2 regions of the Enterobacter quasiroggenkampii genome follow, and region 1 is predicted to be linked to the other one. Evidence: predicted binding sites of a transcription regulator. Region 1 holds the regulator's gene; the other holds the start of a gene.
What was found. The regulator PurR, encoded in region 1, represses purine synthesis genes. The targets are predictions, from matches to a motif close to CANGCAAACGTTTGCNTG.
Positions count from the first base shown of each region.

Region 2: a site for PurR is predicted at 1,192-1,209, ahead of gcvT (glycine cleavage system aminomethyltransferase GcvT). Genes of this name have one in related genera too.

Region 1 is NZ_CP143745.1:2,556,677-2,564,376, forward strand. Features, by position in the region: gene mdtK (MdtK family multidrug efflux MATE transporter) at 1-482, opposite strand, end outside; gene V1572_RS12250 (riboflavin synthase) at 708-1,349, shown strand; gene cfa (cyclopropane fatty acyl phospholipid synthase) at 1,381-2,529, opposite strand; gene punC (purine nucleoside transporter PunC) at 2,828-4,027, opposite strand; gene punR (DNA-binding transcriptional activator PunR) at 4,142-5,053, shown strand; gene purR (HTH-type transcriptional repressor PurR) at 5,071-6,096, opposite strand; gene V1572_RS12275 (YnhF family membrane protein) at 6,394-6,483, shown strand; gene V1572_RS12280 (MFS transporter) at 6,647-7,700, shown strand, end outside.
Region 2 is NZ_CP143745.1:4,439,782-4,447,481, reverse strand. Features, by position in the region: gene ubiI (FAD-dependent 2-octaprenylphenol hydroxylase) at 1-870, shown strand, start outside; gene gcvT (glycine cleavage system aminomethyltransferase GcvT) at 1,268-2,362, shown strand; gene gcvH (glycine cleavage system protein GcvH) at 2,386-2,775, shown strand; gene gcvP (aminomethyl-transferring glycine dehydrogenase) at 2,903-5,776, shown strand; gene V1572_RS21155 (SDR family oxidoreductase) at 5,847-6,590, shown strand; gene bglA (6-phospho-beta-glucosidase BglA) at 6,668-7,700, opposite strand, start outside.

The sequences.
Region 1 (7,700 bases):
ATGCCGGGCTTGGTTTTCGCCAGGCCTTCACACTGGTTACGCGCCACCTGGAAAAAGAGGTAGCCCGGCGCGCCCCAGAGCAGCGCGCGCAGATAGCCCACGGCTTTGTCCGCCAGCGCCGGGTCAATATTATGCATAGCGCGAATGATATGGCCCGCGTTCCAGAGCACCACCATGATCAGCACGGAGACAAACCCTGCCAGCCAGAAACCCTGGCGAACCTGATGGGCGATGCGCTCTCGACGGCCTGAGCCATTGAGCTGAGCGATAACAGGCGTGAGCGCGAGCAGCAGACCGTGACCGAACAGGATGGCCGGAAGCCAGATTGACGTGCCGATAGCCACGGCCGCCATGTCGGTGGCGCTGTAGCCACCTGCCATTACCGTATCCACAAATCCCATTGCGGTCTGGGCCACTTGCGCGACGATCACTGGTATAGCCAGTGCCAATAACTGGCGCGCTTCATTCATGTACTTCTGCACGTGAACACCTTTATTTTGTAGTTATTTGAGAGACTAAAAAAGCCGCCGAAACGGGCAGCAAGAAGAAAATGCAGGGGGGTGCCAGCTATTGTAGCGGGCTTTAGCTATTTATCTAGTGAAAAAATCGCCAGAAAATGCGCTCCGCTGGCAACCTGTTTTTCCAACTGTTATTGTGGAGGGATTAAACGGTGTCATCACCGTTCGGAAAAAACAGGAGTTGTAAGCATGTTTACTGGTATTGTGCAGGGCACTGCCAAAGTGGTGTCCATTGATGAAAAACCTAATTTCCGTACTCATGTTGTTGAGCTGCCGGAATATATGCTTGAGGGCATCGAAACCGGCGCCTCGATTGCCCATAACGGCTGCTGCCTGACCGTGACCGAAATTAACGGCAACCAGATTAGCTTTGATTTAATGAAAGAGACGCTGCGGATCACTAACCTGGGCGAGCTGGTGGTAGGCGATACCGTCAACGTTGAGCGCGCGGCAAAGTTCAGCGATGAGATTGGCGGCCATTTGATGTCGGGGCATATCATGACCACTGCCGAAGTGGCGAAAATCGTGACCTCGGAAAATAACCGTCAAATCTGGTTTAAAATGCAGGACCCGTCATTAATGAAATACATCCTCTATAAAGGATTTATTGGCATTGACGGGATTAGCCTGACGGTGGGAGAAGTGACGCCAACGCGTTTTTGCGTGCATTTAATTCCTGAAACGCTGCAGCGCACCACGCTGGGCGCCAAAAAACTGGGGCATCGTGTGAATATCGAAATCGATCCGCAAACCCAGGCGGTGGTGGATACGGTTGAACGCGTGCTGGCAGCTAAAGAAGCCGCAATAATAAAGACCGCAGAAGAAGAATAAAAAATAACCCCGGCTATCCGGGGTTATTTTTTTAGCGTGCGACACGCAGTCCGTGTTCAATCCCCCGGCTGAATACCACCTGCCAGAGCTGAATATCCCGTGCGCGAAACGCCCCCGCGCAGGCATTCAGATAATAGCTAAACATCCGTTTGAATCGTTCTGAATAGTTGTCCGCAATCTCGGGCCAGGCTTTCTGGAAACGTTCATGCCACGCCATTAAGGTGGTGTCGTAGTCCGCGCCAAAGTTATGCCAGTCTTCCATCACGAAATGGGATTCACTGGCGTTGGCGATCTGGCGAACGGACGGTAAACAGCCATTCGGAAAGATGTATTTATTGATCCACGGGTCAACGTTATTGTCGGTCCGTTTAGAGCCGATGGTGTGCAGCAGGAAGAGCCCGTCCGGTTTCAGATTACGATCCACCACCTCAAAGTAGGTATCGTAGTTTTTTGGCCCCACGTGCTCGAACATGCCGACGGAAACGATCCGGTCGAACTGCTCGTTCAGGTCACGGTAGTCCTGCAGCCGGATATCCACATCGAGACCCTGACAGCGCTCTCGCGCCATTTTTTGCTGTTCCGCTGAGATCGTCACGCCGACCACGCTGACGCCATAGTGCTTCGCCATAAAATACGCCAGCCCGCCCCAGCCGCAGCCGATATCCAGCACGCGCATGCCGGGCTGTAGCTGCAGTTTTTCACTGATCAGACGCAGCTTGGCCTGCTGTGCTTCCTCAAGCGTCGACGCGTCTTTCCAGTAGGCGCAGGAGTATTGCATGAAAGGGTCCAGCATGCGGCTGAACAGGTCATTGCCGAGATCGTAATGCTCTTTGCCGACGATCCAGGCGCGTTTTTTACTTTGCAAGTTAAACAGTCGGGCAGAGGCGACACGCAGAGTGTCTTTCAGATTGCGGGGGAGTTGATTTTCCAGACCGGCACGCAACACGCTGGCAAAAAAGATATCCAGCCGTTCACATTCCCACCAGCCGTCCATATAACTTTCTCCCAGGCCTAACGACCCTTCCCGCAACACGCGTTTAAAAAAGTCGGGATGTTTAACCTGGGGATCGGATGGCGAAGATCCGTTGATAGTGATGCCTGCTCGACCTAACAGTTCACTGACGATCCGGGACCAGTTGTCGTCCGGAACGCTGACTTCTTCTATACACGATGAACTCATAGCTTCTCCATCACCCTGATGTGATCAGAACCTTCAAACAGCGTAGACGCTTTTTTTGGTTTGTGAGAAATCTCACGGTAAATACCGCGAGGCTAGTATCCGACGTAGAACAGAGGAAGGGAGATAACCCTTGCCGAAATGCCTTCCATGGTAAAACGGGAGCACTCCGGCTCCCGTTAACACTTAATATTTATCGTATTTAATCGAACCAAATTTAGTATAGGCCTCAAAATTTGGTGATTCAATAGAAAATTGTTAGCAACCTAATCACTGAAATGTAACATGATTTCTGGCGCAATCAGGCATGCGAGGTTTCCACCTGCGCACCGCTATCCTGCTCACGTTGCGCGGAAGCCTGCATGCGGTAACCCAATACCGCCAGCGCAACGGTGACCAGCATCACGCTGGTGGTGGTTAACAGCGGCGTCGCAATCAGCGCCGAAACCACCAGGCTTGCCAGGAAGCACAGACCCAGCTGCAGGGTATTTTGCAGCGCGGCGGCGCGGCCAGTCGCCTGCGGGAACGGACGTAACGCCTGTGCCACCACGATCGGGTAAATCGCCCCGTTCGCCACGGCCATCACGCAGAAGGGAATCAAAATTTCAGCCAGGCCCGCGCCCGGAATAAACCCGACGGCCCAGGTACCGATGACGCTCAGCGCATAGAGCACCAGCAGCCATGGCAGCATCTGCTGGCCTTCCCATTTTTGCAGCGCCGCGCGGCAGCCGTACCCGCCCACCAGGAACGCGATGGTCTGCGGAACATAGCTCAGACCGATGGCCGCCGGGCTGTAGCCCATATCGTGCAGAATAAACGGCGAGCCGGTGAGCCACGCGAAGAAGCTGGCCGAACAGGCGGCATAAATCAGGACATTCCCGCGATACGCTTTGGCGCTCAGCAGGGAGGTAAAGGTAATCGGCTTCGCGTCGGCATGCGCCTCTTTTTTATGCGCGGGTTTAAGGGCAAACGCCGGCAGCATCAGCACCAGCGTGATGGCAAACAGCGTGGCAAAAATGGCCTGCCAGTCAAAGTGCGCGAGGATCCAGCTGCCCAGCAGCGGAGCCAGGGCAGGGGAAAGACCCACCAGCGGCATAATAGTGGCGAAAATACGGTTTGTGCGGTTAGCCGGATAGTAGTCGGTCACCAGCGCCTGCCAGGTCACCGCCGCAGCACAGACGCCCACGGCCTGAATAAAGCGCAGCACCAGTAGCCAGGTAGCATCGCGCACCCACAACATCCCCAGACAGCCCACGGCAAAAATGGCCAGACCCAGCAGCAGTACCGGTTTACGGCCAAAGCGATCCGAGAGCGGTCCCCACAGGAGCTGCGCGAAAGCAAAACCGGCAAGGAACAGACTCAGGCTGGCGCTGATGGCCGCCGCAGGGGTTTGCAGGTCTTCCTGCATCGCGGCAAACGCGGGCAGGTACATGTCGGTGGCCAAAAAGCCCAGCACGCTTAAGCCGCCGAGCCAGACTAAAAATCCTTTCCTGGGTTGCATTCTCTTATTCTCCTGAGGAGGCAGGTGTACGTTGGCGCAGAGTGTAGGGAGTGCAAAGCGGCTTGTGAAACGCTAATATTTGGCGGGTGCATTCAAATTTTTTGCAGGCAGAAAATGTGGTCAGATTATTCTCTTGAAGTGGTCGATGCTGTTGCGCGTAACGGCAGCTTTAGCGGTGCAGCGCAGGAGTTGCACCGCGTCCCTTCGGCCATTAGCTACACGGTGCGTCAGCTTGAGGAATGGCTGGCGGTTCCGCTGTTTGAACGGCGGCATCGCGACGTGGAATTAACGCCCGCAGGCGCGTGGTTTTTGAAGGAAGGGCGTTCTGTTATCAAAAAAATGCAGATCACCCGCGAACAGTGCCAGCAGATCGCCAACGGCTGGCGGGGACATCTCGCCATCGCGGTGGATAACATCGTGAAGCCGGAACGCACCCGGCAGATGATCGTGGATTTCTATCGTCATTTCTCTGACGTTGAGCTGCGGGTCTCGCAGGAGGTGTTCAACGGGGTGTGGGATGCGCTGGCGGACGGCAGGGCGGAGATGGCGATTGGCGCCACGCAGGCGATCCCGGTTGGGGGACGTTACGCCTTTCGCGACATGGGGATGCTGAGCTGGAAATGCGTGGTGGCACGCGATCATCCCCTGGCGGCGATGGACGGGCCGCTGAGCGACGATACGCTGCGTAACTGGCCCTCGCTGGTGCTGGAGGATACGTCCCGTTCACTGCCCAAGCGTATCACCTGGCTTCTGGACAACCAGCGGCGAGTGGTGGCTCCTGACTGGGAATCGTCGGCGACGTGCCTCAGCGCCGGGCTGTGCGTCGCGATGGTGCCCGTTCATTTTGCGCGTCCGCGCATCGATACCGGAGAATGGGTTGAACTGACGCTGGAGAATCCGTTCCCGGACGCGGCCTGCTGCCTGACCTGGCAACAAAATGATGTCTCGCCCGCCATGGCCTGGCTGCTGGATTATCTGGGAGACAGCGAAACGCTAAACCGGGAATGGTTACGGGAGCCAGCGTAGCTGGCCCCGTCAAGGGATTAACGACGGTAGTCGCGGAACGGACCATCCGCAACGGAACGGCGTTCAATCAGGCGTGGGTGAACTTCAATGGACTGCGACTCTTCGCGTTTGTTGACGATTCTGTCCAACAGCATATTGAAGGCCGTTTCGCCCAGCGAATCTTTTGGCTGGTGAATGGTTGTCAGCGCCGGGGTGAAGAAGCGCGCGTTACGCACGTTGTCATACCCGATCACGGAAATATCCTGCGGTACGCGCAGACCCAGCTCATCGGCGGCGCAGAGCGCACCCATGGCCATGATGTCACCCCCGCAGAAAACGGCGGTCGGGCGGTGCGGCTGGGAAACGATCTGCTGCATTGCGCGGTAGCCTGATTCCGGCTCAAAGTCGCCCTGCACGATCCAGTTTTCCGGCACGGTGATCAGCGCTTCTTCCATCGCTTTCATAAAACCGGCCAGACGGCCCGCGCCGGTGTTACGCTCCAGCGGACCCGGGATCACGCCAATCTCGCGGTGACCGCGTTCGATCAGGTAACGACCCGCCATGTAACCGCCTTCAAAGGCGTTGTCGATAACGGAGTCGGTGAAGTCCGCGCGCGCTTCACCCCAGTCCATGACCACCATGGGGATATGGCGATACTCTTCGAGCATCGACAGCACGGATTCCGGGTACTCGGAACACATCACCAGCAGGCCATCCACGCGCTTCTGCGCCATCATCGACAGGTAGGCACGCTGTTTTTCTATGCTGTTCCATGCGTTGCCCAGAATCAGGGTATAGCCTTTCTGGAAGCAGTTCTTCTCTACCGCTTCAATGATCTCGGCAAAATAGGCCGCTTCACTGCTGGTGGCCAGCAATCCAATGGATTTGGTGTGATTAACCTTGAGGCTGCGCGCAACCGCACTTGGCGAATAGTGCAGCTCTTTGATCGCTGCCCAGACGGCGTTGCGCGTCTCTTCCGCCACGAAGCGGGTTTTGTTAATTACATGTGATACGGTTGTAGTGGAAACGTTTGCGCGTTTTGCTACGTCTTTAATTGTTGCCATTAAATGTCACTCCAGACCATATCCTAAACTCCTGAAAAACTTGAAGGTAAACGTTTGCCTTCTCTCACCCTTATCACGCAATCTTGAATTGCGGCACGCCGGGAAAACGACACGGGACGTCAGGAGGGGGTCAATGGCCGGTACGCTAATAAATTTAGCGTGGAATTTTGTCCTATCTTGATGAAAAGGGGAAGAGGTAAAGTGTTTATCAGCCTAAATCCAGGAAGATTTTTGACGTAAATTATGCAAAAATGAGCAGGCTCACTTTTCGTGGGGGGATTAAAAGGAGAAAAATTGATGAGTTCCGATCTGAAGTTTTCGCTGTTCACCACCGTTGTTGTGCTGGCTCTGATTGTCGCGGCGGGTCTGACGGCCGCACTGCACTGATTTACGCGGAGGGAGAGCCTTCTCCCTCCCGCTCACCCCGATTGTTACTCCTAAGGCAAAAATCTTTTGCCATTTTGTTAACTTCTCATTTTTTGTGATTGATGTCATGCTTTCCGCTTCTTTGTTCTGTGTCACCACATGACACGGCATCCGGAGTTGACGCATGAAAATCAATTTTCCCCTGCTGGCCCTGGCGATTGGCGCTTTTGGGATTGGCACCACTGAATTCTCCCCGATGGGGTTACTGCCCGTCATCGCCCGCGGCGTGGACGTCTCGATCCCTGCGGCAGGCATGTTAATCAGCGCCTACGCTATCGGCGTGATGGTGGGGGCGCCGCTAATGACGCTTCTCCTTTCGCACCGCGCGCGCCGCAATGCGCTCATTTTCCTGATGGCGATTTTCACCCTCGGTAACGTGCTTTCGGCCATTTCGCCGGACTACACCACGCTGATGCTGTCGCGTATTCTGACCAGCCTCAACCACGGCGCGTTCTTTGGGCTGGGGTCGGTTGTGGCGGCAAGCGTGGTGCCAAAACATAAGCAGGCCAGCGCCGTGGCCACCATGTTTATGGGCCTGACCATTGCTAACATTGGCGGCGTTCCTGCGGCAACCTGGCTGGGCGAGGTCATTGGCTGGAGGATGTCCTTCCTGGCGACGGCCGGACTGGGCGTAGTCGCGATGGTGGCGTTGTTCTTCTCCCTGCCAAAAGGCAGCGCGGGTGAACGCCCTGACGTACGCAGAGAGCTGTCGGTGCTGGTGCGCCCGCAGGTGCTCTCTGCGCTGCTTACGACCGTGCTGGGGGCAGGGGCGATGTTTACCCTCTACACATATATTTCACCTGTGCTGCATGACATCACCCACGCAACGCCTCTCTTTGTGACCGCGATGCTGGTGCTAATTGGCGTGGGCTTCTCGATTGGCAACTATCTCGGCGGGAAATTTGCCGACCGTTCGGTGAGCGGAACGCTGAAGGGCTTCTTAACCCTGCTGATTGTTATCATGATCGCCATTCCGTGGCTGGCGCGTAACGAGTTTGGCGCCGCGGTGGCGATGGTCGTCTGGGGGGCTGCAACGTTCGCTGTGGTGCCACCGCTGCAGATGCGCGTGATGCGCGTTGCGCATGAAGCGCCGGGCCTCTCATCCTCGGTCAATATTGGTGCCTTTAACCTGGGCAATGCGCTCGGTGCGGCGGCCGGTGGGGCCGTGATTTCAGGGG
Region 2 (7,700 bases), 1.9 Mb from region 1:
GTGATCCACCACGCGCTGTGGCAAAAAGCACAGCAGTGCAGCGACGTGACGCTGATTGCGCCTGCGCAGATCCAGCAGGTGGCGTGGGGCGAAAACGAGGCGTTTATCACCCTGCAGAGCGGCGACATGCTGACCGCGCGCCTGGTGGTCGGTGCTGACGGTGCCAACTCCTGGCTGCGTAATAAAGCCGATATCCCGCTGACCTTCTGGGACTATCGTCATCACGCTCTGGTCGCGACGATCCGCACCGAAGAGCCGCACGGCGGCGTGGCGCGCCAGATTTTCCACAACGACGGCATACTGGCGTTCCTGCCGCTTGCCGATCCGCACCTGTGCTCGATCGTCTGGTCCCTGGTGCCGGACAAAGCCCGGCAGATGCATGAGGCGACGCCGGAGGCCTTTAACCAGGCGCTGTGCGTGGCCTTTGATAACCGCCTTGGCCTGTGCTCTCTTGAAAGCGAACGTCAGGTGTTCCCGCTAACCGGCCGCTACGCGCGTCAGTTTGCGGCGCACCGTCTGGCGCTGGTGGGGGATGCGGCGCATACCATTCATCCGCTGGCCGGGCAGGGCGTTAACCTTGGCTTTATGGACGCGGCGGAGCTGGTCGAGGAGCTGCGTCGCCTGCATCGCGAAGGAAAAGACATCGGCCAGCATCTCTATCTGCGTCGCTACGAGCGCAGCCGCAAGCACAGTGCGGCGATGATGCTGGCGGGCATGCAGGGCTTCCGCGAGCTGTTTGCCGGGGCAAATCCGGCGAAAAAACTGCTGCGCGATATCGGTCTTAAACTGGCCGATACGCTTCCTGGCGTCAAACCTCAACTTCTCCGTCAGGCGATGGGTCTTAACGATCTCCCTGACTGGCTGCGCTAACTTAGATCCCCGTCACACTTTATTTTCCCGGCCTCTGCGCCGGGGAAATTCCCTCGTTTGAAATATTCTAATTTCACGTCATTTTTCGCATTAGATAATCTAATGTCGCATTTTTCTCGTTACGGAAATTCGGCCCGATTTTCCGCACGAAATATCACCATGTGCTAAATCCTGTTAGATCATTGTTAATTTTGTGCGGGGTTAATCGCATTTTTCCAGTGAATAACTCTGTAGGCTTTTTAGCGATTTTTTGTCATAAGCTAATGTGATGACCCATTTTGCCTTATGGTTAACCGCCGGTTTCGGTGGTAAGTTCAGGTAAAAGAGAACGTTTGCGTCGGTGCCCGAACGCGGGGCCGATACCGGGTTTCACGGTGAATTTTTCAACGAGGACAAGATGGCTCAACAGACTCCTTTGTACGAACAACACGTGTTATGCGGCGCCCGCATGGTGGACTTCCATGGCTGGATGATGCCGCTGCACTACGGCTCGCAGATTGATGAGCACCACGCGGTGCGCACCGATGCCGGTATGTTCGACGTGTCCCACATGACAATTGTCGATCTGCGCGGTAGCCGCACCCGGGAGTTTTTGCGTTATCTGCTGGCAAACGACGTCGCCAAACTGAAGACGCCGGGTAAAGCGCTCTATACCGGCATGCTGAATGCCTCGGGCGGCGTGATTGATGACCTTATCGTCTATTACTTCACTGAAGATTTCTTCCGCCTCGTTGTAAACTCCGCCACCCGCGAAAAAGACCTCTCCTGGATCACCCAACACGCCGAACCTTATGCCATCGACATCACCGTCCGTGACGATCTGTCGCTGATCGCCGTGCAGGGACCAAACGCGCAGGCGAAAGCCGCCTCTCTGTTTAACGACGAGCAGCGCAACGCCACCGCTGGCATGAAGCCGTTCTTTGGCGTGCAGGCGGGCGATCTGTTTATCGCCACCACCGGCTACACCGGTGAAGCGGGCTACGAAATTGCGATGCCAAACGAGAAGGCCGCTGATTTCTGGCGTGCGCTGGTGGAAGCGGGCGTGAAGCCTGCGGGTCTGGGCGCGCGCGATACGCTTCGTCTGGAAGCGGGCATGAACCTCTACGGTCAGGAGATGGATGAAGGTGTCTCTCCGCTGGCCGCCAATATGGGCTGGACCATCGCGTGGGAACCGGCTGACCGTGACTTTATCGGCCGTGAAGCGCTGGAGATGCAGCGCGAGAAGGGCACTGAACAACTGGTGGGCCTGGTAATGACCGAGAAGGGCGTGCTGCGCGGCGAACTGCCGGTGCGCTTTACCGATGCTGACGGCAATCCTCGCGAAGGCGTGATCACCAGCGGAACCTTCTCTCCGACGCTGGGCTACAGTATTGCACTGGCACGCGTGCCGGCGGGGATTGGCGAAACGGCGGTGGTGCAAATCCGCAACCGCGAAATGCCGGTCAACGTGACCAAACCGATTTTTGTTCGCGCCGGTAAGCCGGTCGCCTAATCATTTTTATCAGGAGAACTTCAATGAGCAATGTGCCAGCAGAACTGAAATACAGCAAAGAACACGAGTGGCTGCGCAAAGAGGCGGACGGCACTTACACCGTAGGGATCACCGAGCACGCGCAAGAGCTGCTGGGCGACATGGTGTTTGTTGACCTGCCTGACGTGGGCACGACCGTGAGCGCGGGCGACGACTGCGCCGTGGCGGAGTCCGTAAAAGCAGCATCCGATATCTACGCGCCGGTAAGCGGTGAAATTGTTGCCGTCAACGACGCGCTGAGCGATTCGCCAGAGCTGGTCAACAGCGAGCCTTATGAAGGCGGCTGGATCTTCAAGATCAAAGCCAGCGACGAATCCCAGGTTGCCGCGCTGCTGGATGCGACCGCATACGAAGCACTACTGGAAGACGAATAACGTTGTGCCGGATGGCGCTGCGCTTATCCGGCCTGGAGATCAACGTAGGCCCGGTAAGCGTTAGCGCCACCGGGCAACAGCGTTACAGATAACTACGATTCACTGCACGTTTCAGGAACCATCGCTCATGACACAGACTTTAAGCCAGCTTGAAAACCGTGGCGCCTTCATCGAACGTCACATTGGGCCGGATGCTCAGCAACAGCAGGAGATGCTAAAGACAGTTGGCGCGGATTCATTAAACGCACTGATCGGCCAGATTGTGCCAAAAGACATCCAGCTTGCCACGCCGCCTCAGGTGGGGGAAGCCACTACGGAATTCGCCGCGCTGGCGGAGCTGAAGGCCATCGCCGGCCTGAACAAGCGCTATAAGTCTTACATTGGCATGGGCTACACCAACGTGCAGTTACCGCCGGTGATCCTGCGCAACATGCTGGAAAACCCGGGCTGGTACACCGCCTATACGCCGTATCAGCCAGAAGTCTCCCAGGGCCGTCTGGAAGCGCTGCTGAACTTCCAGCAGGTGACGCTGGACCTGACCGGCATGGATATCGCCTCCGCTTCTCTGCTGGATGAAGCGACAGCTGCCGCCGAAGCGATGGCGATGGCTAAGCGCGTGAGCAAGCTGAAAAACGCTAACCGCTTCTTCGTGGCGGCGGACGTGCATCCTCAGACGCTGGACGTCGTGCGCACCCGTGCGGAAACCTTCGGCTTTGACGTGATTGTCGACGACGCTGACAAAGTGCTGGATCATCAGGATGTCTTTGGCGTGCTGCTGCAGCAGGTGGGCACCACCGGTGAAGTTCACGACTACGGCGCGCTGATTGCCGAGCTGAAATCCCGCAAGGTGGTTGTGAGCGTTGCCGCCGATTTTATGGCGCTGATGCTGCTGACGGCGCCGGGCAAACAGGGCGCGGATATCGTATTCGGCTCAGCACAGCGCTTCGGCGTACCGATGGGCTACGGCGGCCCGCACGCGGCGTTCTTCGGCGCGAAAGATGAATTCAAACGTTCCATGCCTGGCCGTATTATCGGCGTCTCCAAAGATGCTGCCGGTAATACCGCGCTGCGCATGGCGATGCAGACCCGCGAGCAGCATATCCGCCGCGAGAAAGCGAACTCCAACATCTGTACCTCACAGGTGCTGCTGGCTAACATCGCCAGCCTGTACGCCGTGTTCCACGGCCCGGCTGGCCTGAAACGCATTGCCAGCCGCATTCACCGCCTGGCCGATATCCTGGCCTGCGGCCTGCAGCAAAAAGGTCTTAAGCTGCGCCATGCCCACTACTTCGACACCCTGTGCGTGGACGTGGCGGACAAGGCCGCCGTGCTGGCCCGCGCGGACGCGGCAAAGATCAACCTGCGCAGCGACATCCACAACGCCGTCGGCATTACGCTGGATGAAAGCACCACCCGCGACGATATCCTGAACCTGTTCAGCGTGCTGCTGGGTGACGCGCACGGTCTGGACATTGATGCGCTCGACAAAGAAGTTGCGCTCGACAGCCGCTCCATTCAGGACAGCATGCTGCGTAACGACGCCATCCTGACGCACCCGGTCTTTAATCGCTACCACAGCGAAACCGAGATGATGCGTTACATGCACTCTCTGGAGCGCAAGGATCTGGCGCTGAACCAGGCGATGATCCCGTTGGGATCCTGCACCATGAAGCTGAACGCCGCGGCAGAGATGATCCCAATCACCTGGCCTGAATTCTCCGAGCTGCACCCGTTCTGCCCGCCAGAGCAGGCGGAAGGTTATCACGTGATGATCAACCAGCTTTCCGACTGGCTGGTGAAGCTGACCGGTTACGACGCGCTCTGCATGCAGCCGAACTCCGGCGCGCAGGGTGAATATGCGGGCCTGCTGGCAATCCGTCACTATCACGAAAGCCGCAACGAAGGCCATCGCGATATCTGCCTGATCCCAAGCTCCGCCCACGGCACCAACCCGGCCTCTGCCCAGATGGCGGGCATGGAAGTGGTGGTTGTGGCGTGCGATAAAAACGGCAACATCGACCTGGCTGACCTGCGCGCGAAAGCCGAGCAGGCGGGCGACCGACTCTCCTGCATCATGGTGACCTATCCGTCCACCCACGGCGTGTATGAAGAGACCATCCGTGAAGTGTGCGACGTGGTGCACCAGTTCGGCGGTCAGGTATACCTCGACGGCGCAAACATGAACGCGCAGGTGGGCATTACCTCGCCGGGCTTTATCGGTGCGGACGTATCGCACCTCAACCTGCACAAAACCTTCTGTATTCCGCACGGCGGTGGCGGCCCGGGCATGGGGCCAATCGGCGTGAAAGCGCACCTGGCGCCGTTTGTGCCGGGCCACAGCGTGGTTCAGATTGAAGGCATGCTGACCCGTCAGGGCGCGGTCTCTGCGGCACCGTTCGGTAGCGCCTCTATCCTGCCAATCAGCTGGATGTATATCCGCATGATGGGCGCGGAAGGGCTGAAGCAGGCGAGCCAGGTGGCCATTCTGAACGCCAACTATATTGCGACGCGCCTGAAGTCTGCCTTCCCGGTGCTCTATACCGGCCGCGACGGTCGCGTGGCGCATGAGTGCATCCTCGATATTCGTCCGCTGAAAGAGCAGACTGGCATTAGCGAGCTGGACATCGCCAAGCGTCTGATCGACTACGGCTTCCACGCGCCTACCATGTCGTTCCCGGTTGCGGGCACGCTGATGGTGGAGCCAACGGAGTCCGAAAGCAAAGCCGAGCTGGACCGCTTTATCGACGCGATGCTGGCCATCCGCATGGAGATCGATCGCGTGCAGGACGGTGAGTGGACGCTGGAAGATAACCCGTTGGTTAACGCCCCGCACACCCAGCACGAGATGGTGGCGGAGTGGAACCACGGTTATTCCCGCGAGCTGGCGGTCTTCCCGGCAGGTGTGGCGAACAAATACTGGCCGACCGTGAAGCGTCTCGATGACGTCTACGGCGACCGTAACCTGTTCTGCTCCTGCGTGCCGATGAGCGAATACCAGTAACATTGCTGATGTAGTAACGTAGGCCGGGTAAGGCGAAGCCGCCACCCGGCTTTTTTATTGGGAGAAGATAATGGCAATTGCACTGGTCACCGGCGCCAGCCGCGGCATCGGGAAAGCCACCGCGCTGCAGCTGGCTCGCGAAGGCTACACCGTGGCGGTGAACTATCATCACAACATTAACGCCGCGCAGGACGTCATCAGGCAGATTGTGGATGCGGGTGGTCAAGCCTTTGCTGTACGTGCAGACATCAGCGATGAAGCTCAGGTGCTGGCGATGTTTAACAGCCTCGATCGCGAAGGCGAGCCGTTGACCGCGCTGGTCAATAATGCGGGGATCCTGTTTGAGCAGTCCACCATCGAGAATCTCTCCGCCGAGCGCATTAACCGTGTCCTGGCGACCAACGTCACGGGCTATTTCCTCTGCTGTCGGGAAGCGGTAAAACGCATGTCCTTCAAACATGGCGGCAAGGGCGGGGCGATAGTGAATGTCTCTTCCGCAGCGTCCCGTCTGGGCGCGCCGGGTGAATATGTGGATTACGCCGCGTCCAAGGGGGCGGTGGATTCGCTGACAACGGGTTTATCGCTGGAGGTCGCGGCGCAGGGCATTCGCGTTAACTGCGTCCGTCCCGGTCTGATCTATACCGATATCCATGCTTCCGGCGGAGAGCCGGGGCGAGTGGATCGCGTAAAATCGTTACTGCCGATGCAGCGCGGCGGCCAGCCGGAAGAGGTCGCCCAGGCGATTGTCTGGCTGCTGAGCGAAAAGGCGTCGTATGTGACGGGGAGTTTTATAGAGCTGGCGGGCGGGAAATAAAAGCCGGGTGGCGGCTTCGCCTTACCCGGCCTACTGTTCGTGTAGGCCCGGTAAGCGCAGCGCCACCGGGCAAAAAATCACAGCGCCTCGCCGTTGCTGGCAATCACGCCCTTATACCACTCGAAGCTCTTCTTACGGGAACGCGACATGTCGCCCGTGCCGTCGTCGTGCTTGTTCACGTAGATAAAGCCGTAGCGCTTGCTGTACTGGCCGGTGGTAAACGACACGCAGTCGATACAGCCCCATGGCGTATAGCCCATCAGATCCACGCCATCGTGGGTAACGGCTTTGATCATCTCTTCCACGTGGGCACGCAGGTAGTCGATGCGATAGTCATCGTTGATGCTGCCGTCTTCTTCTACCTTGTCGTAGGCGCCGAAGCCGTTTTCCACGATAAACAGCGGTTTCTGGTAACGCTCGTACAGTTCGCACAGGGAATAGCGCAGGCCTACCGGGTCAATCTGCCAGCCCCAGTCGGAGGCCTTCACGTGCGGGTTCGGTACGCTGCCTTCGAAACCGGAAATGGCATCGCCGGTACCGCCTTCCGCCTTCACTGCGTTGGTCATGTAGTAGCTGAAGCCTAAGTAGTCGCAGGTGCCTTCACGCAGGATCTGCTCGTCGCCCGCTTCCATTTTGATGGAGAAGCCACGGCGTTCCCACTCATTCAGGACGTAAGATGGGTAGTAACCCCGCAGCTGGACGTCGGTAAAGACGTAGCGCTCGCGCATTGATTCCTGGGCGAACATCACGTCTTCCGGTTTGCAGGAGAACGGATAGAGCGCCACCATCGCCAGCATGCATCCGACTTTCATCTCCGGGTTGATGCGGCGCGCGGCCTTCACCGCCAGGGCACTGGCCACAAACTGGTGGTGCAGGACCTGATACATGGTCTCTTCCGGATTTTCATGTTCGGTATAGACCACGCCCGAGCAGCAGTAGCCGAAGAGCGGCGCGCGCCAGTTACGCTGGTTGTTGATTTCGTTGAAGGTCATCCAGTATTTGACCTTGTTTTTGTAGCGCTCGAAGACCACTTCCGCGAAGCGCACAAAGAAATCGACCACTTTACGGTTGGTCCAGCTACCGTACTCCTTCACCAGGTGCAGCGGCATT